4 regions of the Phytobacter palmae genome follow, and region 1 is predicted to be linked to each of the others. Evidence: predicted binding sites of a transcription regulator. Region 1 holds the regulator's gene; each other region holds the start of a gene.
The links. Region 1 encodes LexA, which represses DNA repair genes until DNA is damaged. Its sites were predicted from a motif close to TNCTGTATGTACATACAGNA; they were not measured.
Positions count from the first base shown of each region.

Region 2: sbmC (DNA gyrase inhibitor SbmC) is a predicted target of LexA. The motif match lies at 2,185-2,204, and genes of this name have one in related genera.
Region 3: umuD (translesion error-prone DNA polymerase V autoproteolytic subunit) is a predicted target of LexA. The motif match lies at 2,837-2,856, and genes of this name have one in related genera.
Region 4: dinB (DNA polymerase IV) is a predicted target of LexA. The motif match lies at 3,389-3,408, and genes of this name have one in related genera.

Region 1 is NZ_JBCIVJ010000025.1:219-7,835, forward strand. Features, by position in the region: partial or broken gene AAIG39_RS21880 (hypothetical protein) at 1-12, shown strand, start outside; gene zur (zinc uptake transcriptional repressor Zur) at 23-538, shown strand; gene AAIG39_RS21890 (CsbD family protein) at 645-854, opposite strand; gene AAIG39_RS21895 (hypothetical protein) at 952-1,140, shown strand; gene lexA (transcriptional repressor LexA) at 1,115-1,729, opposite strand; gene AAIG39_RS21905 (diacylglycerol kinase) at 1,838-2,206, opposite strand; gene plsB (glycerol-3-phosphate 1-O-acyltransferase PlsB) at 2,337-4,757, shown strand; gene ubiA (4-hydroxybenzoate octaprenyltransferase) at 4,865-5,734, opposite strand; gene ubiC (chorismate lyase) at 5,746-6,243, opposite strand; gene malM (maltose operon protein MalM) at 6,423-7,388, opposite strand; gene AAIG39_RS21930 (maltoporin) at 7,497-7,617, opposite strand, start outside.
Region 2 is NZ_JBCIVJ010000003.1:83,798-91,414, reverse strand. Features, by position in the region: gene sbcB (exodeoxyribonuclease I) at 1-731, opposite strand, end outside; gene dacD (serine-type D-Ala-D-Ala carboxypeptidase DacD) at 941-2,104, shown strand; gene sbmC (DNA gyrase inhibitor SbmC) at 2,218-2,691, shown strand; gene AAIG39_RS05675 (FUSC family protein) at 2,836-3,894, shown strand; gene AAIG39_RS05670 (DUF496 family protein) at 4,057-4,392, shown strand; gene AAIG39_RS05665 (L-threonine kinase) at 4,418-5,284, opposite strand; gene cobA (uroporphyrinogen-III C-methyltransferase) at 5,324-6,067, opposite strand; gene AAIG39_RS05655 (acetate/propionate family kinase) at 6,064-7,272, opposite strand; gene AAIG39_RS05650 (EutP/PduV family microcompartment system protein) at 7,257-7,617, opposite strand, start outside.
Region 3 is NZ_JBCIVJ010000023.1:21,011-28,627, reverse strand. Features, by position in the region: gene AAIG39_RS21460 (alkaline phosphatase family protein) at 1-1,563, shown strand, start outside; gene AAIG39_RS21455 (SDR family NAD(P)-dependent oxidoreductase) at 1,560-2,321, shown strand; gene umuD (translesion error-prone DNA polymerase V autoproteolytic subunit) at 2,330-2,752, opposite strand; gene AAIG39_RS21445 (AI-2E family transporter) at 3,117-4,184, shown strand; gene AAIG39_RS25760 (protein YdgV) at 4,352-4,471, shown strand; gene mdtJ (multidrug/spermidine efflux SMR transporter subunit MdtJ) at 4,585-4,947, shown strand; gene mdtI (multidrug/spermidine efflux SMR transporter subunit MdtI) at 4,934-5,263, shown strand; gene AAIG39_RS21430 (bifunctional diguanylate cyclase/phosphodiesterase) at 5,375-7,537, shown strand; gene AAIG39_RS21425 (trypsin-like serine peptidase) at 7,539-7,617, opposite strand, start outside.
Region 4 is NZ_JBCIVJ010000029.1:12,915-20,531, forward strand. Features, by position in the region: gene gpt (xanthine phosphoribosyltransferase) at 60-518, opposite strand; gene pepD (cytosol nonspecific dipeptidase) at 777-2,234, shown strand; gene dinB (DNA polymerase IV) at 2,313-3,371, opposite strand; gene dpaA (peptidoglycan meso-diaminopimelic acid protein amidase) at 3,676-4,416, shown strand; gene AAIG39_RS22910 (class II glutamine amidotransferase) at 4,387-5,154, opposite strand; gene lpcA (D-sedoheptulose 7-phosphate isomerase) at 5,202-5,783, opposite strand; gene fadE (acyl-CoA dehydrogenase FadE) at 6,034-7,617, shown strand, end outside.

The DNA.
Region 1 (7,617 bases):
GCTATTTCATGAGAGAACGCCTATGGATAAGTCCACTTCGCAAGAGATGCTCGCGCAGGCCGAAAAACTGTGTGTGCAACGGAATGTGCGCCTGACTCCCCAGCGCCTCGAAGTGTTACGCCTGATGAGTCTGCAACAGGGGGCCATCAGCGCTTACGATCTGCTCGACCTTCTGCGTGAGGCAGAGCCTCAAGCTAAACCCCCTACCGTTTATCGCGCGCTTGATTTTCTTTTAGAACAAGGGTTTGTGCATAAAGTGGAGTCCACGAACAGCTATGTGCTTTGCCATCTTTTCGATCAACCGACGCACACTTCTGCGATGTTTATCTGTGACCGTTGTGGCGTGGTAAAAGAAGAACAGGCGGAGGGCGTGGAAGATATTATGCATGCGCTGGCGGCAAAACGCGGTTTTGCGCTACGCCATAATGTTATTGAAGCCCATGGATTATGCGCTGATTGCGCTGAGGTTGAAGCGTGCCGACATCCCGGCGAATGCCATCATGACCACACGATTCAGTTGAAAAAAAAATCGCGCTAGTCGCGATTTTCTCTTTTAAGCAGATAAGCCATTTGAGGGTGGTACATCCATGTACCGTTCGGGCAGGGTAGCCATGAGGGTCTACACATTGAGGGGGATGTGAAGGCTACCAGCGGTAATCATTCCGCGTTTCCCAGTCGACGACTTCTTTTTCTGCCTGATCTTTGGCATAGCCGTAACGTTCCTGGATTTTACCGACCAGTTGGTCACGTTTACCTTCGATGATAGTCATATCATCGTCGGTCAATTTACCCCACTGCTCTTTCGCTTTACCTTTGAACTGTTTCCAGTTGCCGCTGACTTCGTCTTTATTCATTGTCATCTCCTCATCGTTGGTCATGGACAGCGTTATTCCTTTCGTTACGCTCTAAATATCCTGAACGTGATAATTATTGTAGTTAAGGATAGCGGCCATGAATCTATATTCGGAATTTTTAACCACCAGAATGGAAATTAACGGAATAGATATGCAGAACAAAACTGAGTGGGATCAGGGGGATAAAGCAAAAGTTAAAGCTTTGTCAGGAAAAGAAAGCAACCGTGACAGCAGAATTGCCGCCACGGATCAGAAGGATATTACAGCCATTCACCGTTGCGGATAACGCCAACCGCCAGCCCTTCAATAGTGAAGTTCTGCTCACGCAGGTTAACCACAATGGGGGAAAACTCACTGTTTTCAGGCAATAGCTGTACAGTATTGCCCTGTTTTTTCAGGCGTTTGACCGTCACTTCATCGTCAATACGCGCCACAACAACCTGTCCGTTACGAACATCCTGAGTTTTATGAACAGCCAGCAGGTCGCCATCCATGATGCCGATATCTTTCATCGACATACCGCTTACACGAAGCAGAAAATCAGCGTTAGGTTTGAAGAGAGAGGGATCGACCTGATAGTGTCCTTCGATATGCTGTTGCGCCAGCAAAGGTTCGCCAGCAGCGACACGCCCGATAAGCGGTAAGCCAGCATCATCTTCTTCTTCAAGAAGCAGACGAATACCGCGAGACGCACCCGATACAATCTCAATAACGCCCTTACGCGCAAGCGCTTTCAAGTGTTCCTCTGCCGCGTTTGGGGAACGGAACCCCAACTGTTGCGCGATCTCCGCACGCGTCGGCGGCATACCTGTCTGGTTGATTCGATCGCGAATAAGATCGAACACCTCTTGCTGCCTGGCCGTTAAAGCTTTCATTCCGCCCCCTGGGTGTATATACAGTTATGCTGTGAGTATATACAGCTAAAGGTGATTTTGAAACCAAAATTAAGCAAAAAGCGTAGTCTTAACGTATTTCTGGAAGCGTTATCGAAAATAGCCCCACAGCAGAGAAACCCAGGTGAACAGTGCCAGAAGAATGGCCATTAGTACGGCTGCAGACCCCATGTCCTTCGCACGCCCTGAGAGTTCGTGAAATTCAGACCCAATACGGTCAACCACCGCTTCAATCGCACTATTGAGGATTTCCACAATCATCACCAGCACGACAGAACCAATCAACAGAACACGCGTGATAGCGTCAACGTCCACAAAAGCCGCAATGATGATAGCAATAATGACCGCAACACCTTCCTGACGAAAAGCAGCTTCGTTAATCCACGCTGCGCGCACCCCTTTCCATGAATAGCCTGCCGCTTTAATGATGCGGGTAATTCCAGTGGTATTGTTGGCCATGAAAAACAACCTTTTTATGTAATGAACGTCAATGTCTATGTAAGCTTATAGAGGTAGAAAAGAAATTCTGCGGACTTTCTGATATTCTTGCCGCGCAATGGCATTATTAACCAGAGGCTTTACATCGTTTATGTCCGGCTGGCCACGAATTTACTACAAATTACTTAATTTACCATTAAGCGTCCTGGTAAAAAGCAAGTCTATCCCGGCGGAACCCGCCCAGGAATTAGGACTCGATACGTCACGCCCTATTATGTACGTTTTGCCTTATAATTCGAAGGCAGACTTGCTAACCTTGCGCGCTCAATGTCTGGCGCATGATTTGCCCGACCCCCTCGAACCGCTTGAAATCGACGGAGCGGAGCTGCCGCGTTATATCTTTATTCACGGCGGACCGCGCGTCTTTACCTGGTACACGCCAAAAGAAGAGTCGGTCAAGTTGTTCCATGACTATCTCGATCTGCACCGCAGCCATCCCGATCTGGATGTTCAGATGGTGCCTGTGTCGATGATGTTCGGTCGTTCTCCCGGGCGCGAAAAGGGCGAGGTCAACCCGCCGCTGCGTATGCTAAACGGTATTCAGAAGTTTTTCGCGATCTCATGGCTTGGCCGCGACAGCTTTGTGCGTTTCTCGCCGCCGGTTTCGCTGCGTCATATGGCAACCGAGCACGGTACGGATAAAATCATTGCGCAAAAGCTGGCCCGCGTAGCGCGTATGCACTTCGCCCGTCAGCGCCTGGCCGCAGTGGGGCCGCGTTTACCTGCCCGTCAGGACCTGTTTAATAAGCTGCTCTCCTCTAAAGCCATCGCCCGCGCGGTAGAAGACGAAGCGCGCAGCAAGAAGATCTCCCATGATAAAGCGCAACAAAACGCAATTGCGCTGATGGAAGAGATCGCAGCAAACTTCTCTTACGAGATGATCCGTCTGTCAGACCGTATCCTCGGTTTTACCTGGAACCGTCTGTACCAGGGCATTAATGTGCATAACGCGGAACGTGTTCGTCAGCTCGCCCATGATGGTCATGAGATTGTCTATGTGCCCTGCCATCGCAGCCATATGGACTATTTGCTGCTCTCCTACGTGCTCTATCATCAGGGGCTGGTGCCGCCGCATATCGCTGCCGGTATTAACCTGAACTTCTGGCCGGCGGGGCCTATTTTCCGTCGTCTGGGCGCGTTTTTTATTCGTCGTACCTTTAAGGGCAACAAGCTCTACTCGACAGTTTTCCGCGAGTATCTGGGTGAGCTGTTTAACCGCGGCTATTCAGTAGAATACTTTGTTGAAGGTGGGCGTTCTCGTACGGGTCGTCTGTTGGATCCGAAGACCGGTACGCTGTCTATGACGATTCAGGCTATGCTCCGTGGAGGCACGCGTCCGATCACGCTGGTGCCAATCTACATTGGCTATGAGCACGTCATGGAAGTTGGCACCTACGCCAAAGAACTGCGCGGCGCGACGAAAGAAAAAGAAGGTTTTGCCCAGATGGTACGCGGTTTGAGTAAGCTGCGTAATCTCGGTCAGGGCTATGTCAACTTTGGCGAACCCATTCCGCTGATGAACTATCTGAACCATCGCGTACCGGAATGGCGTGAGTCCATCGATCCCATAGAGGCTGTCCGTCCTGCCTGGCTGACGCCGACAGTGAATGCGATTGCTGCTGATCTGATGGTGCGTATTAACAATGCCGGCGCGGCAAACGCGATGAACCTCTGCTGTACCGCGCTTCTGGCTTCTCGCCAGCGTTCATTGACCCGTGAACAGCTTACCGAGCAGTTGAACTGCTACCTCAACCTGATGCGCAATGTGCCTTATGCGGCCGATATAACGGTACCCACCGTCAGTGCGGACGCGCTTATTGAGCACGCCCTGCAGATGAATAAGTTCGAGGTAGAGAAAGATACGATTGGCGACATCATCATTCTGCCGCGCGAGCAGGCGGTACTGATGACCTACTATCGCAACAACATTGCGCATATGCTGATGTTGCCATCGCTGATGGCGGCCATTATCACCCAGCATCGTCATATCTCTCAGGACGAAATGCTGCGCCATGTGGAACTGCTCTACCCGATGCTGAAAGCTGAGCTTTTCTTGCGTTGGGAAAAAGAAGAGCTGGCCGGCGTGCTGGAAAATCTTGCGCAGGAATTGCTGCGCCAGGGGCTGATCACCATGAAGGATGGCCAGCTCTATATCAATCCGGCACATTCCCGCACTCTGCAATTGCTGGCGGCTGGCGCGCGCGAAACGTTGCAACGTTATGCCATCACTTTCTGGTTGCTGAGCGCAAATCCGGCGATGAACCGCAGCACGCTGGAGAAAGAGAGCCGCACTCTGGCGCAACGTCTGTCTGTTCTGCACGGTATCAATGCCCCGGAATTCTTCGATAAGGCAGTTTTCAGTACTCTGGTGCTGACGCTGCGTGATGAAGGGTATATCAGTGATACCGGAGATGCAGAGCCCGAACAGACGCTGGCGGTATATCAGCTTTTAGCTGAGCTGATTACCTCAGATGTGCGTTTGACAATTGAGAGCGCGACGCAGGCGGAGTAAAGCATCGCATCCGGTAACTTCCCCGATGCGCTTCGCTTATCGGGGCTACACGAAGCTTTGCGCTTACGGTAGCCCCGATAAGGTAACGCCGCATCCGGGAAATCGTCTTACGCCAGGTAACTTGTCGCCAGACCGATAAACAGTACCAGCCCCACGTAGTTATTATTCATAAACGCTTTAAAACAGGCGTCACGATCGCGATTCACAATGAGCTTCTGCTGATAAGCAAACAGCGCCCCCGCGACAATGACCGACCAGTAGAAGTGCCAGCCTAAGCCATTGAGCGCACCAATCGCCACCATCAGCGCCAGGACCGCCACCTGTAGAATGCCGATGATGAGCTTATCGTGGCGACCAAACAGAATGGCGGTCGACTTGATGCCAATTTTCAGGTCATCGTCGCGATCAACCATGGCGTACTGCGTATCGTAGGCCACCGCCCACAAGATATTGGCGAGAAACATTATCCAGCAACTCAGCGGCACCGATTCGCTCACCGCAGCAAACGCCATCGGAATCGACCAGCCAAATGCCGCCCCCAGCACCACCTGTGGCAAATGGGTATACCGCTTCATAAACGGATATACCCAGGCAAGCAGAAGCGCCGCAACGGAGAGCAGAATGGTCATGGTGTTAAGCGTTAATACCAGGGCAAACGCCAGCACCACCAAAACCACAAACAGTATCCGCGCTTCGTTTTCCGTGACGGCCCCACTGGGCAGCGGACGATTGGCCGTGCGTTTCACATGCCCGTCAAATTTACGGTCCGCATAGTCATTTACCACGCAGCCTGCCGCACGCATCAGCCAGACCCCTGCCACAAAAACCATCAGGATCCACAGGGGAGGAACGCCCGGCGTTGCCACCCACAGCGCCCACAGCGTTGGCCAGAGCAGCAGCAGCGCACCAATGGGCTTGTCCGTGCGCATGAGTCGATGAAAAGCCAGCAGCTTATTCTGCGAGAGACTCCACTCCATTTTTTTTCCTCTTAGTACAGCGGTGACGCAGGCAAAAACAGTTCAGTCAGCAGGAGAGGTTTCCCTCCCAGGCGCAGGCGGGAGCGTCTTCCCCACAGCGTCTCATAGCGACCAACTTCAATAAAATCTCGTGTCAGCGTAGATGATGTAAAGAGATAACGCCCAAGCGGCGTGGTACCCAACTTCTGCAGTGCAAGTTCAGGACCGGTCAGGGTCGACTCCGGCACGACGGTGCGTCCGGCAAGCCAGGGTTCGCCATCAGCGCACAGCAGGATCTCCCGCAGCCAGTACCTCGAATCGTCAGGCAACAAATGGCGCTCGCCATCAAGCATATCGGACGTTACAAATCCTTCCTGGATAAGCGTCACGGACACCTGTTTACCCTGTTGCTCAAAACGTTTCGTCATGGAATCTTCCAGCAACAGCCAGTCCAGTTGCTGCGGATCGAGCGCGGGAAGTGCGTCAAAATAGCGCAGCGCACGCAATTGCGTAAGCGCGGGGTGTGACATGCCTTACTCTCCAATACATAACGTCACATTATTGTATCGCAGAACAGGCTGCCTCGGCGGGGAAACTTCATTCAGTTTTCATAAGCGCAACAGATATGCAACAGCGTCGTTGCGCCGGAAAAAAGGGTGCGTCAGGCGACGCACCAGTTGTTGCAAACATCAGCATTGCGGGGAGACGGTCACCCCTTGCCTTTTACACTGCTGATAAAGGTTTTCCGGGCGGATGTGGACCCGAGACGCTCAGCTTCATTCAGTAATTTCAGGGCCTTATCGATATCGCCTTTTGCTGCGGCCTGTTTAATGGCCTGGTTGAAATAGCTTTCAGTGTCATTCAGCATCGGCTCACTTTTCGCGGCAGGTGCAGGCGCAGAGGCTGGTGCGCCAGCCACAGCAGCAGGTGCGGCCGCCGGTGCGCTATAGGCTGTGGCAGGCGCGGCAGTATTGCCTACCGTCACCGGCCCTGGTCCGGATGAACCAAACAGCGGGCCAACCAGCACGCTGGAACCGCTGCTGGTTTTCACTTTCAGTTTCACCACACCCTCAGTAACGTGACGTGCTATCGGATCGGGGATATCCGGTACCGCGTTACCCGTACCTTTGGCGTAGGATTTAGCCGGGTCTATCAGTTTGGTGGTCTGGCGCAGATCGTTCTCGGTTGTGAAGACCAGCAGATAGATCTTTTGCTGGCCCAGTGCAGGCGTCAGGCGCATCACCCCTTCCAGCCTGTCGGCACTCATCACTCCCGGCTCCTGATAGGTGAAAAAGCTGCTGGGGAAGTACGCGGCAGGTGACATGTTCTGGTCGAGCACCAACACGTTTGGAGCAAAAACGCTGGTTTGTTTATTCACTTCACTACTGAGCGTGAGCGTCAGTTCACCGATGTTCGCCGGGACACTGTATGCGGCCACCGGGCCACTGATACCCGCCACATTCAGGCGCTGGCCCGTGGTGGCAAGCTCAGTTGTTTGTGTTTTGCTTTGATCGACAGGCGTCCAGCTCAGTTGCTGGAGTGCGGAGGCCGGAATGGCAGGGGCCGCCGTGGTATTTTGCGGGACAATGTTAACATCTGCGAAGCTAACCCCAGGCGCTGCGGCGAGTAAACCCGCGGTCAGGCACAGGGCGACGAAACTTTTTTTCATTTTCATTGTTATCACCTTCTTTACGAGAGACAGCTAACGCCCGGCAATAGCGCGCTATCTCGAAGAATTGAGGGGCTTGCGCCCCTCTTGTTTCGGTACGTCAGGTGGTGAGAATTACCACCAGATTTCCATCTGGGCGCCGAAGCTCCACTCGTCGTTATCACCACGGCTGAAGGTTTTCGCAGAGGTATCGCGATATGCTACGCCAGAGGTGTAACCGGCACCGGAATCGCTA
Region 2 (7,617 bases), on a different contig from region 1:
CAACTGGTATTGCCGCGCCAGGCGCCAAACATGCCGGAAACATGCACCAGTGGCGTCATCTGCGGGACATCAATCAGGGCCGCCAGCTTATGTTTATTACGGTGGCTCAGCAGATAATCAAAGAGCCTCGGCTGGTGGGTTTTCACCAGTTGCGCCATGGCGATAGTGGCGTTAACGTCAGCCATCGCATCATGGGCATTGCTATGTTCAATGCCGTTTGCTTTTGTCAGATGCTCAAGACGGAAACTCGGTAACCCATCGTCATTTTCCGGCCAGTTGATGCCGTCCGGACGCAGGGCATAGCAGGCGCGCATCACATCAAGCAAATCCCAGCGCGAGTTGTTGTTTTGCCAGCTCCAGGCATAGGGATCGTAAAAGTTGCGATAGAAGATATTACGCGTCACTTCATCGTCGAAACGGACGTTGTTATAACCGAGCACGCAGGTTTTGGGCACGGTGAATAAATCATGGATGCGGCGGGCAAAGTCAGCTTCATTAACGCCGTTCGCATTGGCGTGTTGCGGCGTAATACCAGTAATCAGCACCGCCTCTGGCTGAGGCAAATAGTCATCTGCAGGTTTGCAGTAAAAGACTTCCGGCTCGCCAATGATGTTGAAATCGGCGTCGGTACGAATCGCGGCAAACTGTGCGGGACGATCCAGCGAAGGGCTGGTGCCGAACGTTTCGTAGTCATGGAAAAGAAATGTGGGCGTAGCCGTTGAATCAGACACCTGAGCTCATCCTGTTGATCAATAACCTTCCTATGGTAAACCATTGCGTCGCATCTTCCGAAGGAAAACGCACTGCAAAGCGCCATTGCTGAAGCGATATGTGACGTAAGAAAATGACTTTCGTCACATTTGTTTGCAATTTGTCCCAGTATCGACATATTAAGTTGCGTAAAAAGAACGGCTAATTTGACGTAAATGAGGATATTTCTTTGAAATGCCGTTTGTTTTTTGCCTTCTCTCTTTTGTCCGCGACGATCCATTACGCGTTGGCAGATGATATGCCGATTTCTCCCCAGCCGCCGCAAATTCAGGCAGGTTCATGGGTCTTAATGGATTACACCACCGGACAGATCCTCACTGCAGGCAATGAACATCAGCAGCGTAATCCAGCCAGCCTGACCAAGCTGATGACTGGCTATGTTGTGGATCGCGCCATCGACAGCCACCGTATCAGCGCCAGTGATGTGGTTACGGTAGGTAAAGATGCCTGGGCGCGGGGTAATCCGGTCTTTGACGGTTCTTCATTAATGTTTCTGAAAGCCGGGGATCGTGTAACGGTGCGTGACCTGAGCCGCGGGCTGATTGTCGATTCCGGCAACGATGCCTGTGTGGCGCTGGCCGACTATGTGGCGGGAAGCCAGCCACAGTTTGTCAGCATGATGAACGATTATGTGCAAAAGCTAAATTTGCGTGATACTCATTTTGAAACCGTACATGGCCTGGACGCGCCCGGCCAGCACAGTTCAGCATATGATCTGGCGGTACTTTCCCGCGCCATTATCAGCGGCGAGCCGGATTTTTATCATATGTACAGTGAGAAAAGCCTGACCTGGAACGGTATCACCCAGCAGAACCGTAACGGGTTGTTGTGGGATTCATCGTTGAAAGTTGATGGTCTGAAAACCGGGCATACCTCCGGGGCCGGTTTTAACTTGATCGCATCAAGCGTTGATGGGCAGCGTCGCCTGATTGCCGTTGTGATGGGGGCGGAAAGCCCGAAAGGCCGTGAAGACCAGGCGCGGAAGTTGCTGAACTGGGGCCAGCAAAATTTTGATACCGTGCAGATTCTGCAAAAGGGTAAAAAGGTCGGTAGCGAGCGTATCTGGTATGGCGACAAGGAACAGATGACGGTCGGTACCGATCAGGACTTCTGGCTGGCGCTGCCGAAAGCGGAACTGCCGAATATCAAGGCACGTTACGTCATGGACAATAAAAGCCTGGAAGCCCCACTTGCTGCGCATCAGCGTGTAGGTGAGATCCAGCTTTATGATCGTGACAAAGTGGTAGCGCACTTGCCGCTGGTGACGCTGGACAGTGTCGGTAAAGGCGGCTGGTTCTCACGTTTGAGCGACTATCTGCACCATAAGGCCTGATGAGGATGCGGACTGGCTGCGACGCGAGTCCGCTCACATAATTCATCTTTCAACGGTTCCTGGTTTCCGTGACTCCGCTATGCTGTACAAATGAACAGTAAAAGGAGGGTAACATGGCATACACCGTAAAGCAGGTTGATAAACGCACTATCGCCGGGTTTCATCTGGTTGGCCCCTGGGATGTCACCGTCAAAAAAGGCTTCGAGCAGTTAGCAATGTGGGTTCATGGTAAGCAGATTCAGACACAGGAGTGGATCACGGTTTATTATGACAATCCCGATGAAGTGCCCCCGGAAAAGCTACGTGCTGATGTGGTTATTTCGGTTCCGGCTGATTTTGTCATTCCCGAAAACAGTGAAGGGGTGATACGTACTGAGATACCTGCGGGCCTGAACGCAGTTGCGCGTGCTCGCGTATATAACGAAGAGTTTGAACAGGCATGGAATGCTTTTTTTGATGAACTAATGGCTGACGAGCAGTACCAGATTGCTTTACGCCCCTGCTTTGAGGTCTATCTGAATTCAGCGCAGGAGGATGGATACTGGGAAATCGATATGTACATTCCCGTAGAACCGAAAGTACTCTGATCGCTCAATAATTTAATGGGGTTCACTGGCAAACCGGATGTGCAGGTTTTAACCAGTGGACCTTTTTTTGTTCTAAACAGTGATCCTTGCCGCAGAAAGATCGCTACAATTGCGCCTTCGTTGTTTTTTGACTGGAGAGCGGGTGTGCGTCCCGACAAATCACTCAGTCCTTTTGAGATCCGTCTTTACCGACATTATCGCGTGGTTCACGGCGTACGTATTGCGCTGGCATTTATTCTGACTTTTTTGTTGGTTCGTCTGCTCAATGTACCCGAGGGGACCTGGCCACTCATCACCCTGGTGGTGATCATGGGGCCGATTTCATTCTGGGGAAATGTGGTTCCCAGGGCCTTTGAGCGCATTGGCGGCACAATCTGCGGCTCCGCTCTGGGTCTCGTCGCTCTTAAGCTTGAGCTGCTCTCTCTTCCGCTGATGGTGATGTGGTGTGCGGGGGCTATGTTTCTCTGCGGCTGGCTGGCGCTGGGTAAAAAACCCTATCAGGCATTACTTATCGGTATCACGCTGTCGGTTGTGGTTGGCGCGCCGGCAGGGGATATGAATACAGCGTTATGGCGAAGCGGCGACGTCATTCTGGGCTCTTTACTGGCAATGCTATTCACCGGTATCTGGCCGCAGCGAGCCTTCCTGCACTGGCGCATTCAAATGGCAAACTACGTTACGGCCTTCAATCGGGTCTATCAGGCTGGCTTTTCGCGTAATCTCGTTGAACGTCCGCGTCTGGACAAGCATCTGCAAAAAATTCTTAATGACGTGGTGAAGATGCGCGGCCTGATTACTCCCGCCAGCAAAGAGACGCACATTCAGAAAGCTATTTTTGAAGCTATCCAGACCGTAAGCCGCAATATGGTGTGTGTGCTGGAGCTGCAAATGAACGCGCACTGGGCTTCCCGCTCAAGCCACTTCGTTATGCTCAACGCCAGCACGTTACGTGAAACGCAGCAAATGACGCAGCAGACGCTGTTAACCATTGCCCACGCGCTCTATGAAGGTAATCCGCAGCCCATTCTGGCCAATACTGAAAAGCTGACCGAAATTGTCGCCGAGTTACGTGATCTGCTACGCGATCATCAGGGCGATGCGTTGGCGGAGAATTCGATTCATGGTTATGTATGGTTGAGCATGGAGCTGGCACGGCAACTGGAGTTGATGTCCCATTTAATTTGCCGGGCGCTGCGCAAATAAGCCTCATACAATTCGGAAAAACAGTCAGGCTGTTTCGATTCAGCCTGATTTGGGGTTATGATAGAGAAAAGGATAAAATCATTGTCATCAGCAACGGCTAAAAGTAAGGTCTTAGGCGGTTGCTTTAACGAATCCGAATCTCACATTAGCAGGGGTATCAAAATGGAAACAAGTAAGCCTTCATTCCAGGACGTTCTGGAGTTTGTTCGTCTGTTCCGTCGTAAGAATAAACTGCAGCGCGAAATCCAGGATGTTGAGAAAAAGATCCGTGATAACCAGAAACGTGTACTGCTGCTGGACAACCTGAGCGACTATATTAAGCCGGGTATGAGCGTGGAAGCTATCCAGGGCATCATCGCCAGCATGAAAAGCGATTACGAAGACCGCGTTGATGATTACATCATCAAAAACGCTGAGATCTCTAAAGAACGCCGCGAGATCTCCAAAAAACTGAAAACAATGGGTGAACAGAAACCCGTTGAACCGAAACAAGAGTAATCCTCTGACGGTGAGAGGCACTCTCTCACCGTTCTCTTACCCCGCCTTCTACCATGCGCAACAGATATTGGCGCGGCCAGTGCCGTTGCAGTGCAGGTTTACTCAGCAACTCACGCACTTTCGCCAGATCATGACGTTGTCTGTCCAGAAATAATCCCACAACGCTACCGCTATGGGCCACATTCAGCCCGTACAAATCGCACTGTTCCACAATCCCCATCAGCGAATTAAAACCTGGTTTAGGCAGCAGCGTCTGGCTTGCAATAGCACTCTGCGATGCCGCTTCGCCCAATAATGCAGGATCGTTTGTCAGACAGGCGCGCTGTACTTTGCGCCAGGCTGTGTCGAGTATTTCAGCATTTGTTATCAGCGCAGCCCGACGGGGCAGGCGATGATAATCTTCTGTACGAAGCGTTAACGGGCTTTCCAGTAATAAAACGTCGAGTGCGGGAACGTGCTCACAGGAGATTCGCGTTTGCGCGGTATTGTGATCAAACAAGGTCAGAGAGCGAAAAACGGTACTGTCGGTGGGTTCCAGCGCCACGCAAAGCTGAGAAAGCGTGACATCATCAAGCGTAAATCCAAGATGACGTGAAGTGGCAACCGCCGTTGCTGCGATATCCGCGGTGCTGCTCGCCATCCCTTTGGCGACAGGAATGGTCGAGCGGCAGTCAATGCGGATTTCATTGCTTAATGAAGCGGGTAGCTGCCAGTGTGCCAGCACCTGTTTTACCATTGCTCGTACCAGGGGACGTTCAGCAGGCAAAGGCGTACCGGTTGTAATTTCAACCTCGCTGTACCAGTCGACAGGGCAGGAAACCAGCTTTTCACTACCCAGGATCCATCCCTGAATGATCTCGCCGCAGGATGCGGGACACTGTGCCAGCGCCAAGTTCAACCTCTCATTGTGATACGTAACCTCGGGATAGTGTCACGCCGATCCGCTGAACGCCAGAATTTCACGTAATGACACCACGCTGCCAATCACAATCAGCGCGGGGGCGTGAAACCCGGCGGCCTCGCTCTCTTGTGCCAGCGCAGAGAGCGGGGCACAGAGAACTTTCTGTTTCGGCGTGCTGGCATGCATCACCACGGCCGCTGGCGTATCGGCAGCTTTACCTGCGCCTATAAGTGCGGCACAGATTGACTGTATGTGTGACATTCCCATCAGGATCACCAGCGTCCCCGGCAGAACCGCAAGTTTTCCCCAGTCCTGAGGTTCTTTACCATCCTGTAAATGCCCGGTCATGACATGAAAACTGGAGGCAAAGTCCCGGTGCGTTACCGGAATACCCGCCGCCGCAAGCCCGCCAATGGCAGAGGTGATGCCTGGTACAACTTCGCATTCGATACCACACTCCCGTAGCGCCTGTACCTCTTCGCTCCCACGGCCAAAAACAAAGGGATCTCCGCCTTTTAAGCGCACGACCCTGAGTCCTCTGCGCGCGCAATCAATGAGGATTTGATTGATTTGCGGCTGCGGGATAGGGTGGCGGTTCGCCTCTTTGCCCACATCATGTAACTCACAACCTGCCGGGGCTTCCTGCAACAGGAGTGGATTAACCAGCCTGTCAAAAACAACGGCCTGAGCTTCACGCAGGCAGTTTAATCCTTTTACGGTCATCAGACCCGGGTCGCCGGGACCTGCGCCCACCAGCCAGACTTTACCCGTCATGCTTCTGCCTCCGCATATTCCGGCAACCCGATACGCATTACATCACGGGCAATCATCAACTCTTCGTTGGTATTGATCACGGCGACTTTCACGACAGAATGGTCAGTCTGGATAAACGTGGCATTGCGGCCGTTTTTCTCCGCATCAACGTCCAGCCCCAGAAAATGCAGGTTGTGACAGATTGCCTCTCTGGCTCGTGCGGAGTTTTCGCCAATGCCGCCGGTAAATAGCAGAACATCCAGCCCACCCAGTTGCATTACATAGCTGCCGATAGTGGCGCGGATACGTTCAACAAACAGGGCGAGCGCCAGGGTTGCGCGCGCATTGCCTGCGTCAGATGCGTGTTCGACGTCGCGATAATCGTTCGATACCCCGGATACCCCGAGCAAACCCGATTCGTTATTTAGCAGAGCGTTAAGCTGTTGCGGCGACTTATCTTCTTTTAATGCCACCCAGGGCAAAACAGAGGGGTCGATATCCCCGCTACGGGTACCCATCATTACCCCTGACTGCGGTGTGAATCCCATAGAGGTATTAACGGAGCGCCCACCTTTGATAGCACACAGGCTGCTGCCATTGCCTAAATGGCAGGAGATAATCCGTAATGCGCTTAATGGGACACCCAGTTTGTCGGCTAATTGCTGGCTGACAAATTTATGGCTGGTGCCGTGGAACCCATAGCGACGAATCCCAAGTTCCGCGTAATAGCGCCACGGCAGAGGGTAGATAAATGCGCTTTGTTCCAGCGTTTGGTGAAATGAAGTATCAAATACGGCAACCGCCGGGGCATGTGGTAGCGCCTTGCGAAAAATGCGAATACCCGCCGCGTTAACCGGATTGTGTAACGGCGCCAGTTCCGCAAGGCGTTCGATTTCTGCCAGTGCGTCATGGGTAATCAACGCCGAGTCTTTAAAAGTTTCTCCACCGTGTGCGACACGATGCCCCACGCCGTCTATTGCCGATAACGAGGAGATAATATTATGTGAAAGCAATTTTTCCAGCAGTAATTCCGCCGCCTCTTTGTGATCAGCAATGGCACGTGTCTCCTGCCATTTTTGTTCCCCCTGTCTGAGGGTAAAAATAGCATCGGAAGACCCGATACGCTCGATCAAACCATGACCGAGAAGCGTGCCAGCGGGCATGAGGAGAAGCTGAAATTTAAGCGATGAACTACCGGCGTTGATCGCCATTATTGTACGGGACATGCGTGCTCCTGGCGTTGAAGAAAAGCGATGACCTCAGCGACACCCTGACCGGTTTGCGCGCTGGTGATAAAAAGATGTTCTGCACCGGATTGCCATAACCACTCGCCGATTCGCGCAATCTGTTGTTCTGCTACGAGATCAGCTTTGGTGATGATGCCGATCGTCTGGCGATTCATCGGCAAAGTGAATCCGGGTGAAAAAGGGCACCATTCGGCGTTGGCATTCAGTACCAGCGCCACCACATCTGCTTCACAGGCGCTGGTGAGCAGTGCGCTATAGAGGCATCGATTTTCGAGATATTCTCCCGGTGTATCGATGGTCTCAGGTGACCAGACAATGGCCTGC
Region 3 (7,617 bases), on a different contig from region 1:
ACGCGGCCATTGCTGAAACGGCTTGAAGAGAGCGGACTACGCGCTGCACTGGTTCATTTCCCGGAAAGCGTGGCCTCACCCGCGCCGCATTTTACCCTGTCGCCATACTGGTCCGCCGCGGCGCCAAGCCCCTACACCTTTGCCGCTCCGGCGATCTTCACCACCGATCGCCAGCGTCTGGATGTGCCGCCGAAACCGCGCCAGCAAACGCTGGGCTGGCCGCCGTCTTCACCGCTCGCCTACCACGACAAAGGGCTGTGGCAACCGCTGGAGCGGGAAGTGAACGGTGAGTATCGCCTGACAATACGCTCACCCCACGGCGATAACGTGACGTTGTCACTTGATATCGATACCCTGACGCTGCGTTCAGCGCACGGGGGCGTCACTCTGGTGCAAGGAGCGTGGAGCGACTGGCTGGCGCTGGGCGAGGTGGCACAAGGAGGAAAAGCCCGTTTCTGGCTGGCACATGTGACGCCGTATATTGAACTGATCCAAAGCGAAGTGACCTTCCCGCAGCGCATTGCCCGGGACAGTGTACTCGCGCAGATGCTTTTCGAGGATCTTGGGCCGTTTTACAGCCAGTGGGCGGTGAAGGCATCGCCGGATGAAGCGCTTCTGGCGTCGACCTTCCAGGATGCGGAGCATCAGTCGCTATGGCTGGCGGACAGTGCGCTGCGCTTGACCCATCAGCACGGCTATTCTCTGTGGGCGGGGGTACATCACCTTATTGATGAGTCTCACCATCTCTGTCTGGGCCAGTACGATCCGGACTCGCCGTTTTACGACCCGCAGCAGGCCGCGCGTTACGAGGCGGTGATCCGCGAATGCTATAAAATCCTCGACCGCTCGCTGGGGCGCATCATCAACGGCATGGACAAAGAGACGACGCTGTTTCTGGCCTCGGATCACGGCGCGGTACCCAACCACTTTATGTGCGATATTCAGCGTTATCTGGCAAAACATGGACTGGTGGCGCTGGATAACCAGGGGCAGATAATCCGCAGCCAGAGCCTGGTGTATCTGAAAGACGAGCGCGGCGGGCTGGAGATTTATATCAATCTGCAGGGGCGTGAGCCGGATGGCACCGTGCCACTGGCAGATTATGCCTGCCTGCAGGCGCGACTGTTGCACCTGCTGCGTAACTGGCACATCGAGCACAACGGGAAGGTTCACCATGCCGTTGCCTGGGCGCTGCGCAAGGAAGACGCCGCCAGCGCCGGGTACTGGGGCGAGTATGCAGGTGATGTGCTTTTTACCTACGACAGCGGCTTTGTCTGGGGAACCAGCGCGAGCGGCGAGGATATCTGCCCGGTGGTGGCCCCGGGTGCCAATCACGGCCCGCAAAAACCCACGGCCAGGACAGCACATACCTCAAATTACGGCGTACTGCTGGCCTTCGGCGCAGGTATTCGCCGCGGCTATTATCACGACCACCATCACCACGGCCCGTATCGAATGGCGGACCCCGGCGCAACCATTGCCTGGTTGCTCGGCGTCAAACGCGATACCCTCGACGGTTCTGTAATGCAGGCGTTACTGGCGCCAGATGAGACTGATATATGACCGGGCATCGTTATACCCGTTACGGGAGTTTGCAAAACAAAGTGGTGGTGATAACCGGCGGGGCCAGCGGGATTGGCGCGGATCTGGTGGCGGCGTTTTGCCAGCAGGAGAGCCGGGTACATTTCCTTGATATTGATGTGACGGCGGGTACTGCGCTGGCGCAAGTGCGCGGCGCCCATTTTCACGCAGTCGACGTGCGAAACATTGCCGCGTTGCGTGAGGTGACAGGCAACATTGCCGCCCGGGAAGGCCGAATTGATGTGCTGATCAATAACGCCGCCCGGGACGACCGAACCGATACCCTGACCGTAGAACCAGAAGCCTGGCGTGAAAGCCTGGCGGTGAACCTCGATCATCAGTTTTTTGCCAGCCAGGCTGTGGCCGCGGTAATGCAAAAAGGCGAGGGCGGCAACATCATTCTGACCAGCTCCACCAGCTTTATGAAGGGCAGACCGGGGATGTCCGGTTACACCACCTCCAAGGCGGCGATTGTCGGGCTAAGTCAGACGCTGGCACGTGAGCTGGGGCCGTCGGGTATTCGCGTAAACTGCATCGTACCGGGGGCAATTTCCACTCCACGTCAGCAGGCGTTGTGGCGCACGCCGGAGTCCGAAAAGGAGATCCAGGCCATGCAGTCGCTGGATATCACCCTTGAGGGCCGGGATGTTGCCGCTATGGCGCTGTTTATCGCTTCCGATGACGCTCGTGGCTGTACGGGCGCACTCTTTTTTATTGATGCCGGTATCCGTCTGGTGTGACCCTGTCTTCACCCCCGCACGCTCGCCGCACGGACGTGCAGAGTGCGCCGGGGCGTCGTGATGATGGTGGTTACAACGCCGACGATATGCGCACCTTCCTCTTCATCAATGTACACAGTGCGATAGTTTTCGTTCTCCGCCACCAGGCGCGGCGGAGAGACGCGTAAACGGCGGACGGTAAAACCGCTCAGCAAACGTGCTACGACGATATCGCCATCCACCGGCTGCAGGCTGCTGTCTACCAATAGTAACGATCCGGGCAGGATCGCCGCGCCGCACATGGCATCGCTGGCGGTGCGCAGCACGTAAGTTGCTGACGGATGGCTTATCAGATGTGCCACAAGGTCGATCGCACCTTCGATGTAATCGGCCGCCGGGCTGGGAAAAGCGCTGGTTGTCATCGCATGTCGCTCCCATGTAATAACAGGCATAAGTCTGCCTGACCAATCTGTAGACGTCCTGGTAAAAGTGAGGCTTTCGCCGTTGATACATCCATGGTTACTGTTTTTATGAATTACTGTGTTTATATACAGTATCGTCAAAAAAGCACATCGATCAAGCTGTCCCGGCTCGATTTTTGTGAAGAGATTGATGGAACAAGGATTTTTGTAATGTGATGAAAAAATGCGCGCTCTGACTATTTCCGATCATCATCTGCGTGCAGGCAACCGTGAGAATAATAAGGGAAATAATGCTATTTCGGATATGGCGTATTATTTCCCGGCGGCAGACCTTTTTTACATTCAGGGGGCCAGCCACTACACTTAGCAGCAGTTTAACCATTGGATGGCGAAGATGACGGCTCTGAAAACTCATAATTTCTTTTTTATCGTTCTGTTGTTGCTGGTCAGCCTGGCGTTTTTTAGCCTGATCCAGCCGTACTATGCTGCTATTATCTGGGCCGTTATTCTGGCGCTTATTTTTTATCCGCTACGGGTAAAATTAACCGGTTGGTTGCGCGGGCGTGACGGTATTGCTTCGTTACTGACTGTGCTACTTATCTGCGTGTTAGTTTTTATTCCTCTGATGATTATTGTCACGTCACTGATTGCGGAAATTAATGCGCTCTATCAACGCTTGCAAAATAACGCCACGGACTTGCCGCAACTCTTTACTGACAGTATTAGTTATCTGCCTGGCTGGGCGCAGGGATATTTGCGTGAAAATGACTTTGACTCCGTAGGTGCCATCCGCGAAAAATTATCCGGCGTGGCGCTGAGCTCCGGGCGATATCTGGCTGGCAGCGCGGTAATCATCGGTAAAAATACGCTGAGTATTAGCGTCAGTTTCTGTCTGATGGTCTATTTGTTGTTCTTTTTACTGAAAGACGGATCCCGGCTGGTACGCAGAATATTTACGGCTATTCCGTTGACGGACAAAATCAAACGCCGCCTGTTTCATAAATTTGCCAGCGTCTCCAGGGCTACGGTAAAAGGGACACTGGTGGTGGCGATTGTGCAGGGCGCGTTAGGGGGCTTTGGCTTCTGGTTTTCGGGCATTAACGGCAGTCTGTTATGGGGTTCGCTGATGGCCTTTCTGTCGCTGATCCCGGCGGTCGGCACAGCGCTTATCTGGGTCCCGGCGGCTATTTTTCTCTTCTCCACCGGGGAAATTATTACCGGAACCATGATGTCGCTCTATTTTATCGTGGTGGTGGGGCTGGCTGATAATATCCTGCGGCCATTATTAGTCGGCAAAGATACCCGAATGCCTGACTATTTAATTTTGCTGACTACGCTCGGCGGGCTGCAATTCTTTGGCATTAATGGTTTTGTCCTCGGGCCAATGATTGCCGGGCTGTTTATTGCATCCTGGAATTTACTTGCCGAAGATCGTGCGCTGGCGATGAAATCGGAACAATAATCTGTCTCGCCGCCGCGCATATTTTATCCGGCGGCGGTGATGAGTTTTCTACACGTCTGGTCGCTCGCGGTAAAGAAGTGAAAAGAATTTGAGGAAAAACAGGCCCTGTGGTAGAAATAGGGCGTGTTTTACTACTGAGGACAATCGTTCCGCCTCGATGAGAAGCAATGTGCGGATATTGTAATTTTATGGATAATTTGTTCAGGACGTTCATCTCTGGCTTTTCCCGTCTTACTTCTTCTGCCTGCCTGCTTTCCGGCGAACAACACTGGCGTTCGGCGCTATAGTCCTTTTCTCTCTGCTCAGGCTCGCGTAAACCACGCGACTTTCATTTTTACACTCTGGGTTTTCCGTTATGGAAAGACCCTGCGGAATTATATTCTCAAGCAGGAGAAGGATGATGATTTACTGGGTATTATTAGCACTGGCCATTGTGGCTGAAATAACCGGCACATTATCAATGAAGTGGGCAAGTGTTACTAACGGGCACACCGGTTTTATTCTGATGCTGGTGATGATTGCACTGTCATATATTTTATTATCATTCGCGGTTAAAAAAATCGCTCTCGGCGTGGCTTACGCTCTGTGGGAGGGGATTGGTATTTTATTGATCACCTTGTTTAGCGTTGTGTTATTTGATGAAGCGCTCTCCCCGATGAAAATCGCCGGGCTGATGACGCTGGTCGCCGGGATTGTACTTATCAAATCGGGCACCCGCAAAGCGGTCAATACACCGCAGGAGCGTCGCAATGCAACAGTTTGAGTGGGTTCACGGCGCCTGGCTGGCGGTGGCTATTATTCTGGAGATCGTTGGCAATATTTTCCTTAAATTTTCAGCGGGGTTTCGCCATAAATTATATGGGATTGGCTCGCTGGTGGCGGTGCTTGGTGCCTTTGCTGCGCTGTCTCAGGCGGTAAAAGGTATAGATTTGTCAGTGGCTTACGCACTCTGGGGCGGGTTCGGTATTGCCGCGACTCTGGCGGCGGGCTGGATCCTCTTCGGCCAGCGCCTGAATAATAAAGGCTGGGTAGGGGTTATCTTACTGATTGTTGGTATGATACTAATAAAACTCGCCTGATGTGATCGCTGCCCGAATAAGGGGCAGCGAAATCCACCGACTGTATTACGCTTAGTTAACGGAAGTCCTCAACCGGCTGTTTTTCCTGTTAAGGATAGAGGGAGGCAGTGCATGTTGAACCCATTTAGCTGGCGGAATATCCCGAATGCCAAAACCCTGTTCGTCATGATATTCCTGGCGGGCATTGGGCTTATTATTTCCATTGTCGCGCTGCTCTATCTTTCATTGCATCTTATCAGTAGCAAAGCCAACGAAATTGATGAACATCGCACCGCTCTGTCTGTGCAGGGGGCGATCCAGACCTCGGTAAATCGTGTGCGTTCGCTGGTTATTGATAATGCCGTCTGGGATGATGCGGTGCGGGAGGCCTATCGCCCGGAGCTTGACACCCAGTGGCTCTACAAAACCTGGGGTGAGGGATTTAAGGTCAATAACCTCTATGACGGCACTTTTATTCTTGATGAAAACTTTCACGTCTTATGGGGAGCGTTTCACAGCACCAGGTTTACAGAACGTTCACTCGACTTTTTTGGTAAGGGTTTACAAAGTCTCATCCGTAATAATTCGGCTTCGCTGATTTCCAGTAATGAAATTGTTGCCGGGATCACCCGTACCCGCAGCGGCACTGCGTTTATCGGGATTGGCCTTATCCGCCCGATGGTGGGAAATTTAGAGATTAATGATAATACCCGGCGTTACCTGGTGATCACCCGCCACCTGAATACACAAATCCTTAAAGAGCTGGGCGATACATTCCAGATAGCTGATTTAGCGTTCTCCGAGCAGAGGCCGGATGAATTCGCCGTGCCGCTGGAAAGTTCGGCGGGGGAAGTGCTGGGCTGGTTAGACTGGTCACGGCGCTTGCCGGGCGCAGAGGCTGCCGAGGCGGCTTCTGCGAATATCCGTCAAATCGCCCTGCTGGCATCGGGATTAATCCTCCTGTTTATTCTTCTGAGTAGCGCCGGGTTGTATAAGCTGGCGAAAGGGGAAAATATTGCCCGTCAAATTGCCTTAACCGACTGGCTGAGTCACCTGCCTAATCGCCGCGCCCTGATTGAACATCTCGATAAACTCGCCGCGCAGGGTGATACCAGTATGATGAGCGTCGCTTTTGTCGATCTTGATGGGTTCAAGGATGTGAACGACATTTACGGGCATGACGTTGGCGACCGCCTGATCCGAACCATCGCCCGGACGCTACGGGAAAAAGTACCGGCGCAGGGAATGCTGGCGCGGATGGGGGGCGATGAGTTTGCCATGACCATTGGCGGCCCCTGGGCAGAGGAACAGACCGCAAGATTTGCCGGGCAAGTACTGGCGTATCTGAATAACCCCATTCAGGTGGGAGAGCGGACAATCCATATCGGAGCCAGTATTGGCATCGCCAGCGGCACGCTGGTGGAGTGCACCAGTACTGAGCTTTTCCGCCGTGCTGATATCGCCATGTACCATTCAAAAAGCCTCGGTAAAGGGCGTATTACGCACTACGACGCGGCGCTGAACAGCGTCCGCGAGCGGCAATTACTGATTGAAAATGATATCCGCAATGGTCTGGATCGCGATGAATTCGACGTCTGGTATCAGCCCATTGTGGATGCGCGTAGTCTGGCGATGATTGGGGTCGAAGCACTGGTTCGCTGGCCGCGCCGCCCGGCAGGGGAGCTTAAGCCCGATGATTTTATTGCGATTGCGGAAACCAGTGGCCTGATTTACGAACTGGGGCAATTTGTTCTGCGTCGCGCCTGTAACGATCTGCAGGCGCACAGCAATTTGAAATTGTCGGTGAATATCTCCCCGGCGCAATTTCGCGATCCCGATTTTGAGGACAAAGTGGCAAATGTGCTGAGAAGAACGCGCTTCCCGCCCGCACGTCTGCAACTGGAAGTGACCGAAACCTATGTACTGGAAAACCCGGAGCGTGCGCATATGGCCATTACCACCCTTAAAACGCTGGGTACGTCGGTCGCGCTGGACGATTTTGGCACCGGATATTCCAGTATCGGCTATTTGCGCCGCTTCAATTTTGAAACGATCAAAATTGATAAATCCCTGGCCGGACTGGTGGATGATGACGAACAAGCGTCGGCGCTGGTAAGTGGCACGATCCGTATCGCCAGTGCGCTGGGAATGATGGTGGTAGCCGAAGGCGTGGAAAACGAAAAGCAGATGAAGATGCTACGCCTGGCCGGTTGTGACCAGCTACAAGGCTACTGGTTTAGTGAACCCATGCCGCTGGACAACATCTTGCATTTGCGTCATCTGCGGCAGGGCTGATTTACTCTTTTGCCAGCGCTTCGAGTTTGTCACGAAAGCCGGTCACCGAAATGGCCCGGTTGTCGGCACGCCAGCGATCT
Region 4 (7,617 bases), on a different contig from region 1:
ATGTGAAAAAAAACAACGCCCGGCAATGCCAGGCGTTGTAAATAATCATAAAGAAAGGATTAACGACCAGAGATAGGCGGAACAAAGACCACGCCCATATCCCACGGCTGTTCAATCCAGGTATCCTGAGGGATGTCAATCACGTAATCGTCAACCAGTGGACGACCAGCCGGTTTAGCAAAAATGGTGACGAAGTGCGCTTTTGGGTACATTTCGCGGATAGCCACCGCGGTACCGCCGGTATCGACCAGATCATCAATAACGATGAAACCTTCACCATCACCCTCTGCGCGTTTGATAATTTTCATTTCGCGCTGGTTGTCGTGGTCATAGCTGGAAATGCAAACGGTATCGACATGGCGAATACCCAGTTCACGTGCCAGTAATGCGCCCGGAACCAGACCACCACGGCTAACGGCAATAATGCCTTTCCATTGTTCAGAAGGCATCAGGCGGTTTGCCAGTTTGCGTGCGTGAATCTGCAACATGTCCCAGGTGACGACGTATTTTTCGCTCATGTGAAGTGTCCCAGCCTGTGTATCTACGGCTTAAAAAGTGTTCTACGGGGAAATAGGTTGCGCGAGATTATAGAGATCTGTCGCGCTAAAAACCAGTATTACCGGGCATCGCTGGCGCTTTTTACGCGACGCGTACTAACAGAGGGACAATAAAGTGGTATTCTCAAGTCCATCTCGCAATCCGGCTTTGTGATTGTTCTGTAGTTTAACCCTCGGACCTGCAAAATATGCTGGCAGGCCTTTTAAAGGAGACTCATCGTGTCTGAATTGTCTCAACTATCGCCACAACCGCTGTGGGATATTTTTGCCAAAATCTGCTCAATCCCTCATCCGTCTTACCATGAAGAAGAACTCGCCGCGCACATCATGAGCTGGGCGAAAGAAAAAGGCTTACATGCGGAGCGCGATCAGGTTGGCAATATTCTGCTGCGCAAACCGGCAACGGCAGGTATGGAAAACCGCAAACCGGTTGTGCTGCAGGCGCACCTGGATATGGTGCCGCAGAAAAATAACGACACCGTGCACGACTTTACTAAAGACCCGATTCAGCCGTACATCGATGGCGAATGGGTAAAAGCGCGCGGCACCACGCTGGGGGCAGATAACGGTATTGGTATGGCTTCTGCGCTGGCAGTGCTGGCGGATGACAGCGTTGAGCATGGCCCGCTTGAAGTGCTGCTGACCATGACCGAAGAGTCCGGCATGGATGGCGCGTTTGGTTTGCAGGCTGGCTGGTTGCAGGCTGATATTCTGATCAACACGGACTCAGAAGAAGAAGGCGAAATCTATATGGGTTGCGCCGGTGGTATTGATTTCATTACTACTCTGCCGCTCTCCCGTGAAGCGGTACCTGCGGGTTACCAGACGTTCAAACTGACCCTGAAAGGACTGAAAGGCGGCCACTCCGGCGGCGATATTCATCTGGGCCTCGGTAACGCCAATAAATTGCTGGCGCGCTTCCTGGCTGGCCACGCGGCGGAGCTGGACCTGCGTCTGGCCGATTTCAACGGCGGTACTCTGCGTAACGCTATTCCTCGTGAAGCGTTCGCCACTTTCGCCGTTCCGGCAGATAAAGCTGAACAGGTGAAAAACCTGGCCGCAACCTATCAGGAAATCCTGAAAAACGAGCTGGCGATGAAAGAGAAAAACCTGGTTGTGCTGCTGGAGTCTGTCTCCACGAACAAACAGGCGTTGACGGCATCTTCCCGTGATGCATTTGTTGGCCTGCTGAACGCCACTCCAAACGGCGTGATCCGTAACTCCGACGTTGCCAAAGGCGTGGTCGAAACCTCTCTGAATGTCGGCGTGGTAACCATGCAGGACGACAATGCGGAAATTGTCTGCCTGATCCGCTCCTTAATCGACAGCGGTAAAGATTACGTAGTAAGCATGCTGGAATCGCTGGGTAAACTGGCTGGCGCGAAAACGGCACCGAAAGGCGGCTACCCAGGCTGGCAGCCGGATGCGAACTCACCGGTGATGCATCTGGTGCGTGAAACCTACCAGCGTCTGTTTAACAAGACGCCGAATATTCAGGTTATCCACGCTGGTCTGGAATGTGGTCTGTTCAAAAAACCGTATCCGGACATGGACATGGTTTCTATTGGCCCAACCATCACCGGTCCGCACTCCCCGGATGAGCAGGTACATATCGAGAGCGTAGGCCACTACTGGACGCTGCTGACCGAGCTGCTGAAAGCCATTCCGGCGAAATAAGTCGTGCTGTCCGCACCTTTTTGCAGGTGCGGACAATTTCTCTTCTGTCTTCCCGGTACTTTCATCTTTTCACCATTATCACAGCCCCAGCACCAGCTGACGCTCTAATTGCGGATCGAGCAGCGTCACATGCAAACCCACTAAACGTACGCCGCGTCCGCTGCGCCGCTCATTCCAGGTTTTTCGCGCCGTCGCCAGCAAATCGTCTTTATTTAAGCGTGGCCAGACATGCTCCTGGGTGGTGAGCTGAAAATCGGCAAACTTGAGCTTGACCCCCTGTCGGGCAATAAGCAGGTCTGGTTTTATCTTCGACAGGCGCCGTTCCAGTTCCGGATAAAGCTGTTGGTTGATAATGGCTTCACACTCTTCCCACTCATGAATGTCTTCTATCAGCGTCCGCTCCACGCCCACCGATTTGCGTAGCCTGTCGCTACTGATATGCCGCTCATCAATACCCTGACTACGCTCCCATAACACGCGGCCAAATTTGCCAAAGCGTTTTAGCAGCATCGCCAGGTCACTGTTCTGCACATCTTCGCAGGTACGCAGCCCGAGGGTTTCCAGTTTTGCCGCTGACACCTTGCCAACGCCCGGGATTTTACTCAGCGGAAGCGTACGTAAAAATGCTGGCACATCCGCGGGCGCAATCACATATTGCCCGTCAGGTTTGTTCAGATCGGAGGCAATTTTCGCCAGGAACTTCACCGGTGCGATGCCGGCCGATGCGGTCAGTTGTGTTTCACGAAATATGGTCCGGCGAATCTCTTGCGCCATGAGCGTTGCCGAACCATGGCAATGGGGGCTGTCGGTCACATCCAGATACGCTTCATCCAGAGACAGAGGTTCAATGAGGGTTGTATAACGGGAAAAAATTTCACGGATCTGATGAGAGGCTTCCCGGTAGGCTTCAAAGCGACCCGGTAATAAGGTGAGATGCGGGCAGAGTTTTAACGCCATTGCCGTGGGCATGGCGCTGCGTACGCCGTATTTGCGTGCCGGATAATTGGCCGTGCTGATGACACCGCGCTCAACCCGGCTGCCGCCGATAGCGATAGGGATATCCCGCAGAGCCGGGTTATCACGCATCTCCACCGCAGCAAAAAAGCAGTCCATATCGACATGTATGATTTTGCGCATACGCTCACCTTATCAGACACTGGATAAGTATACAGCATTATTTCCTGAGATGAGAAGAGAAGAAAAAAATGAGCGCGCCGTGAAAAAAAACGCCCAATATCGCTGTTATTTCTGGGGTTTTCATCGGACAATATTTAACAGGGGGATCGCTGCAAAAAACTAATTTGTAAACTCAGCGATCCGGGCTTGCGAAAAAATACCGTGATGCTACTGTGGGCGCACCCAATGCAGATTAATCTGAATTTGTGGGATTCTTTTGCCGTCCTGGCAATGTGGTAACCGTTTTATCAAGGAAACAAGCAGTATGCGCAAAATCGCATTTTTTCTTGCGATGCTTCTGATGCCGTGCGTCTCGTTTGCCAGCTTATTAAGCAGCAATGGTTCAACAACGCCGATCAGCAAAGAATATAAGCAGCAGTTGATGGGGTCGCCGGTATATATCCAGATCTTCAAAGAAGAGCGAACCCTGGATCTGTACGTCAAAATGGGTGAGCAGTATCAGCTCCTCAATAGTTACAAAATTTGTAACTACTCTGGCGGCCTGGGTCCGAAACAGCGTCAGGGCGATTTCAAAAGTCCGGAAGGTTTCTATTCCATTCAGCGTAGCCAGCTAAAACCGGACAGCCGTTTTTATAAAGCCATCAATATTGGTTTTCCTAACGCCTATGACCGTGCTCACGGTTATGAAGGGAAATACCTGATGATTCATGGCGCATGCGTGTCCATTGGCTGCTATGCCATGACCGATTCGCAAATTGACGAGATTTTCCAGTTTGTCACCGCAGCGCTGGTGTTTGGTCAGGAAAGCGTACAACTGAGTATCTATCCGTTCCGTATGACCGACGCGAATATGCAGCGCCACAAATATTCGACCTATGCGAAATTCTGGGAACAGTTAAAACCGGGTTATGACTTCTTCCAGCAGACACAGAAACCGCCTGTAGTCTCCGTTGTTGACGGGAACTACGTGGTCAGCAAACCGCTGAGCCACGAAGTTATTCACCCGCAGCTGGCGTCAAACTATACGCTCCCCGAGACAAAATAATGCCCATTCGCCTGGCATAATTTTTTGCCAGGTCTCATTGCCCGTTAGCGGCTGGGTGGCAATCACGGTAACCACATCGTCAGGTGTGGTTTCCCGCTGAAAATCAATTTCCACATCCTGATCCAGCAGTTTTGCCACGCCAAACGGTGCCCGACGGGTAATGCAGAACAGATTGGTTGAGCAGAACGCCATCACGTAGCGTCCATCTGACAGCAACATATTAAAAACACCCTTCTCGCGCAGCTCCGTCGCCAGCGTAGCGATGTATTTAAATACTGCTGCCATATTGCCCGGCGTTCGCGGATAGCGCGTGGTGAGCTTATGCAGCAGCCAGCAGAAGGCTTTTTCGCTGTCGGTTTCCCCGACCGGACGGAAGTTGCCTGTCTCCAGTGACTTATAACCGGTTAACTGCCCGTTATGGGCGTAGGTCCAGTTGCGTCCCCAGAGTTCGCGGGTAAAAGGATGGGTGTTTTCCAGCGCCACTTCGCCACGGTTCGCCTGACGAATATGGGCCACCACCGAACAGGACTTTATCGGGTAATCCTGAACCAGACGGGCAATCGGAGAGTTGAAACTGGGTTGCGGGTCTTTAAACGTACGACAGCCTTTGCCTTCGTAGAAGGTGATACCCCAGCCATCTTTATGCGGCCCGGTTCCCCCACCGCGCTGAACAAGCCCGGTAAAACTAAAGCAAATATCGGTTGGCACATTGGCGCTCATCCCGAGCAGTTCGCACATACAACACCCCCACAACAAAAACGGGGCGGTTAACGCCCCGGAAGGACTTATGCTTTTACCATCTCTTTTTCGATCAGCATAATCAGGATATGGATCACTTTAATGTGGATTTCCTGAATGCGGTCGGCGTAACCAAAATGCGGTACACGGATTTCAACATCGGCAGTACCTGCCATTTTACCGCCGTCTTTACCGGTCAGGGTGATGACTTTCATCCCCTGCGCGCGCGCCGCGTCAATCGCTTTAATGACATTACCAGAATTACCGGAAGTGGAAATACCTAACAGTACATCGCCCGGGCGACCAACGGCTTCAACGTAGCGAGAGAAAACATAGTCGTAACCAAAGTCGTTACTGACACAGGAGAGATGGCTCACGTCGGAGATCGCAATACCCGGATAACCCGGACGGTTCTCACGGTAACGCCCGGTCAACTCTTCTGCAAAGTGCATCGCATCACAGTGGGAACCACCATTACCGCAGGACAATACCTTACCGCCTGCCTTGAAGCTGTCAGCCAGCAGAACCGCCGCGCGCTGAATGGCGTGGATATTGGCATCATCTTTTAAAAAGTTTGCCAGCGTTTCCGCTGCTTCGTTCAGTTCGTTACGAATCAGATCCTGGTACATGAGGATATCCTTCAGTATGAATGCAGTATGAATGTAAATTCTCGCGCGCAGTTTACCGGATAGCATGGCAAGCGAGAAGCTAAAGCCATGGTGATCGTCGGGGGTTTTCGTTTTTCGTGCCCCATTCCTCCCCAACAATGTGAACCAGGTTGTAATTATTTTGTAAACACATTGCTAAAAGAAATAACATCCACTACAACCATATCATCACAAGTGGTCAGACCTCCTACAAGCAAGGGAGCTTTTCTCTATGATGATTTTGAGTCTACTCGCAACTGTTGTGCTGCTCGGCGCGTTGTTTTATCACCGGGTGAGTCTGCTGCTCAGCAGCGTAATCCTGCTGGCATGGACTGCCGCCCTTGGCGCTACGGGTCTGTGGTCAATCTGGGTACTGGTACCGTTAGCCATTATCCTTGTGCCTTTCAACTTTGTGCCGATGCGTAAATCGCTGATCTCCGCCCCGGTATTCCGCGGCTTTCGTAAAGTGATGCCGCCAATGTCACGCACGGAAAAAGAAGCCATTGACGCCGGTACGACCTGGTGGGAAGGCGATCTGTTCCGCGGTAATCCTGACTGGAAAAAACTGCACAACTACCCGCAGCCGCGGCTGACCGCCGAAGAACAGGCCTTTATTGATGGTCCGGTGGAAGAGGCTTGCCGTATGGCTAACGACTTTCAGATTACCCATGAAATGGCCGACTTACCGCCAGAACTATGGGCTTTCCTGAAAGAACATCGCTTCTTCGCGATGATCATTAAAAAAGAGTACGGCGGCCTGGAATTCTCCGCTTACGCCCAGTCCCGCGTACTGCAAAAACTCTCCGGTGTTTCCGGCATTCTGGCGATCACGGTCGGCGTTCCTAACTCCTTAGGGCCGGGCGAATTGTTGCAGCATTACGGCACCGAAGAGCAGAAAAATCATTATTTACCCCGCCTGGCGCGCGGTCAGGAAATTCCGTGTTTCGCGCTGACCAGCCCGGAAGCCGGCTCCGATGCGGGCGCAATTCCGGATACGGGCGTCGTCTGTATGGGCGACTGGCAGGGTGAACAGGTGCTCGGTATGCGCCTGACCTGGAACAAACGCTATATCACGCTGGCCCCTATCGCTACCGTACTGGGCCTGGCGTTTAAACTCTCTGACCCGGAAAAACTGCTGGGTGGAGAAGAAGATCTCGGTATCACCTGTGCGCTAATCCCCACCAATACCCCCGGCGTTGAAATTGGCCGTCGCCACTTCCCGCTGAACGTCCCGTTCCAGAACGGTCCTACGCGTGGTCAGGATATCTTCGTACCGATTGATTACATCATCGGTGGCCCGAAAATGGCCGGACAAGGCTGGCGTATGCTGGTGGAATGTCTGTCCGTGGGTCGCGGTATCACGCTGCCGTCCAACTCTACGGGCGGCCTGAAATCGGTGGCCATGGGGATCGGCGCTTATGCGCACATCCGTCGTCAGTTCAAAGTCGCCATCGGTAAGATGGAAGGGATCGAAGAGCCGCTGGCACGCATCGCGGGTAACGCCTATGTGATGGACGCTGCTGCCGCGCTGATTACTTACGGCATTATGCTCGGTGAAAAACCAGCGGTGCTCTCTGCCATCGTGAAATATCACTGTACTCATCGTGGTCAGCAGTCAATCATTGACGCAATGGATATCGCTGGCGGTAAAGGCATTATGCTCGGCACCGGCAACTTCCTGGCGCGTGCCTATCAGGGCGCACCGATCGCCATCACGGTTGAAGGGGCCAATATTCTGACCCGCAGTATGATGATCTTCGGTCAGGGCGCGATTCGCTGCCATCCGTACGTGCTGGATGAAATGGCCGCCGCGCAA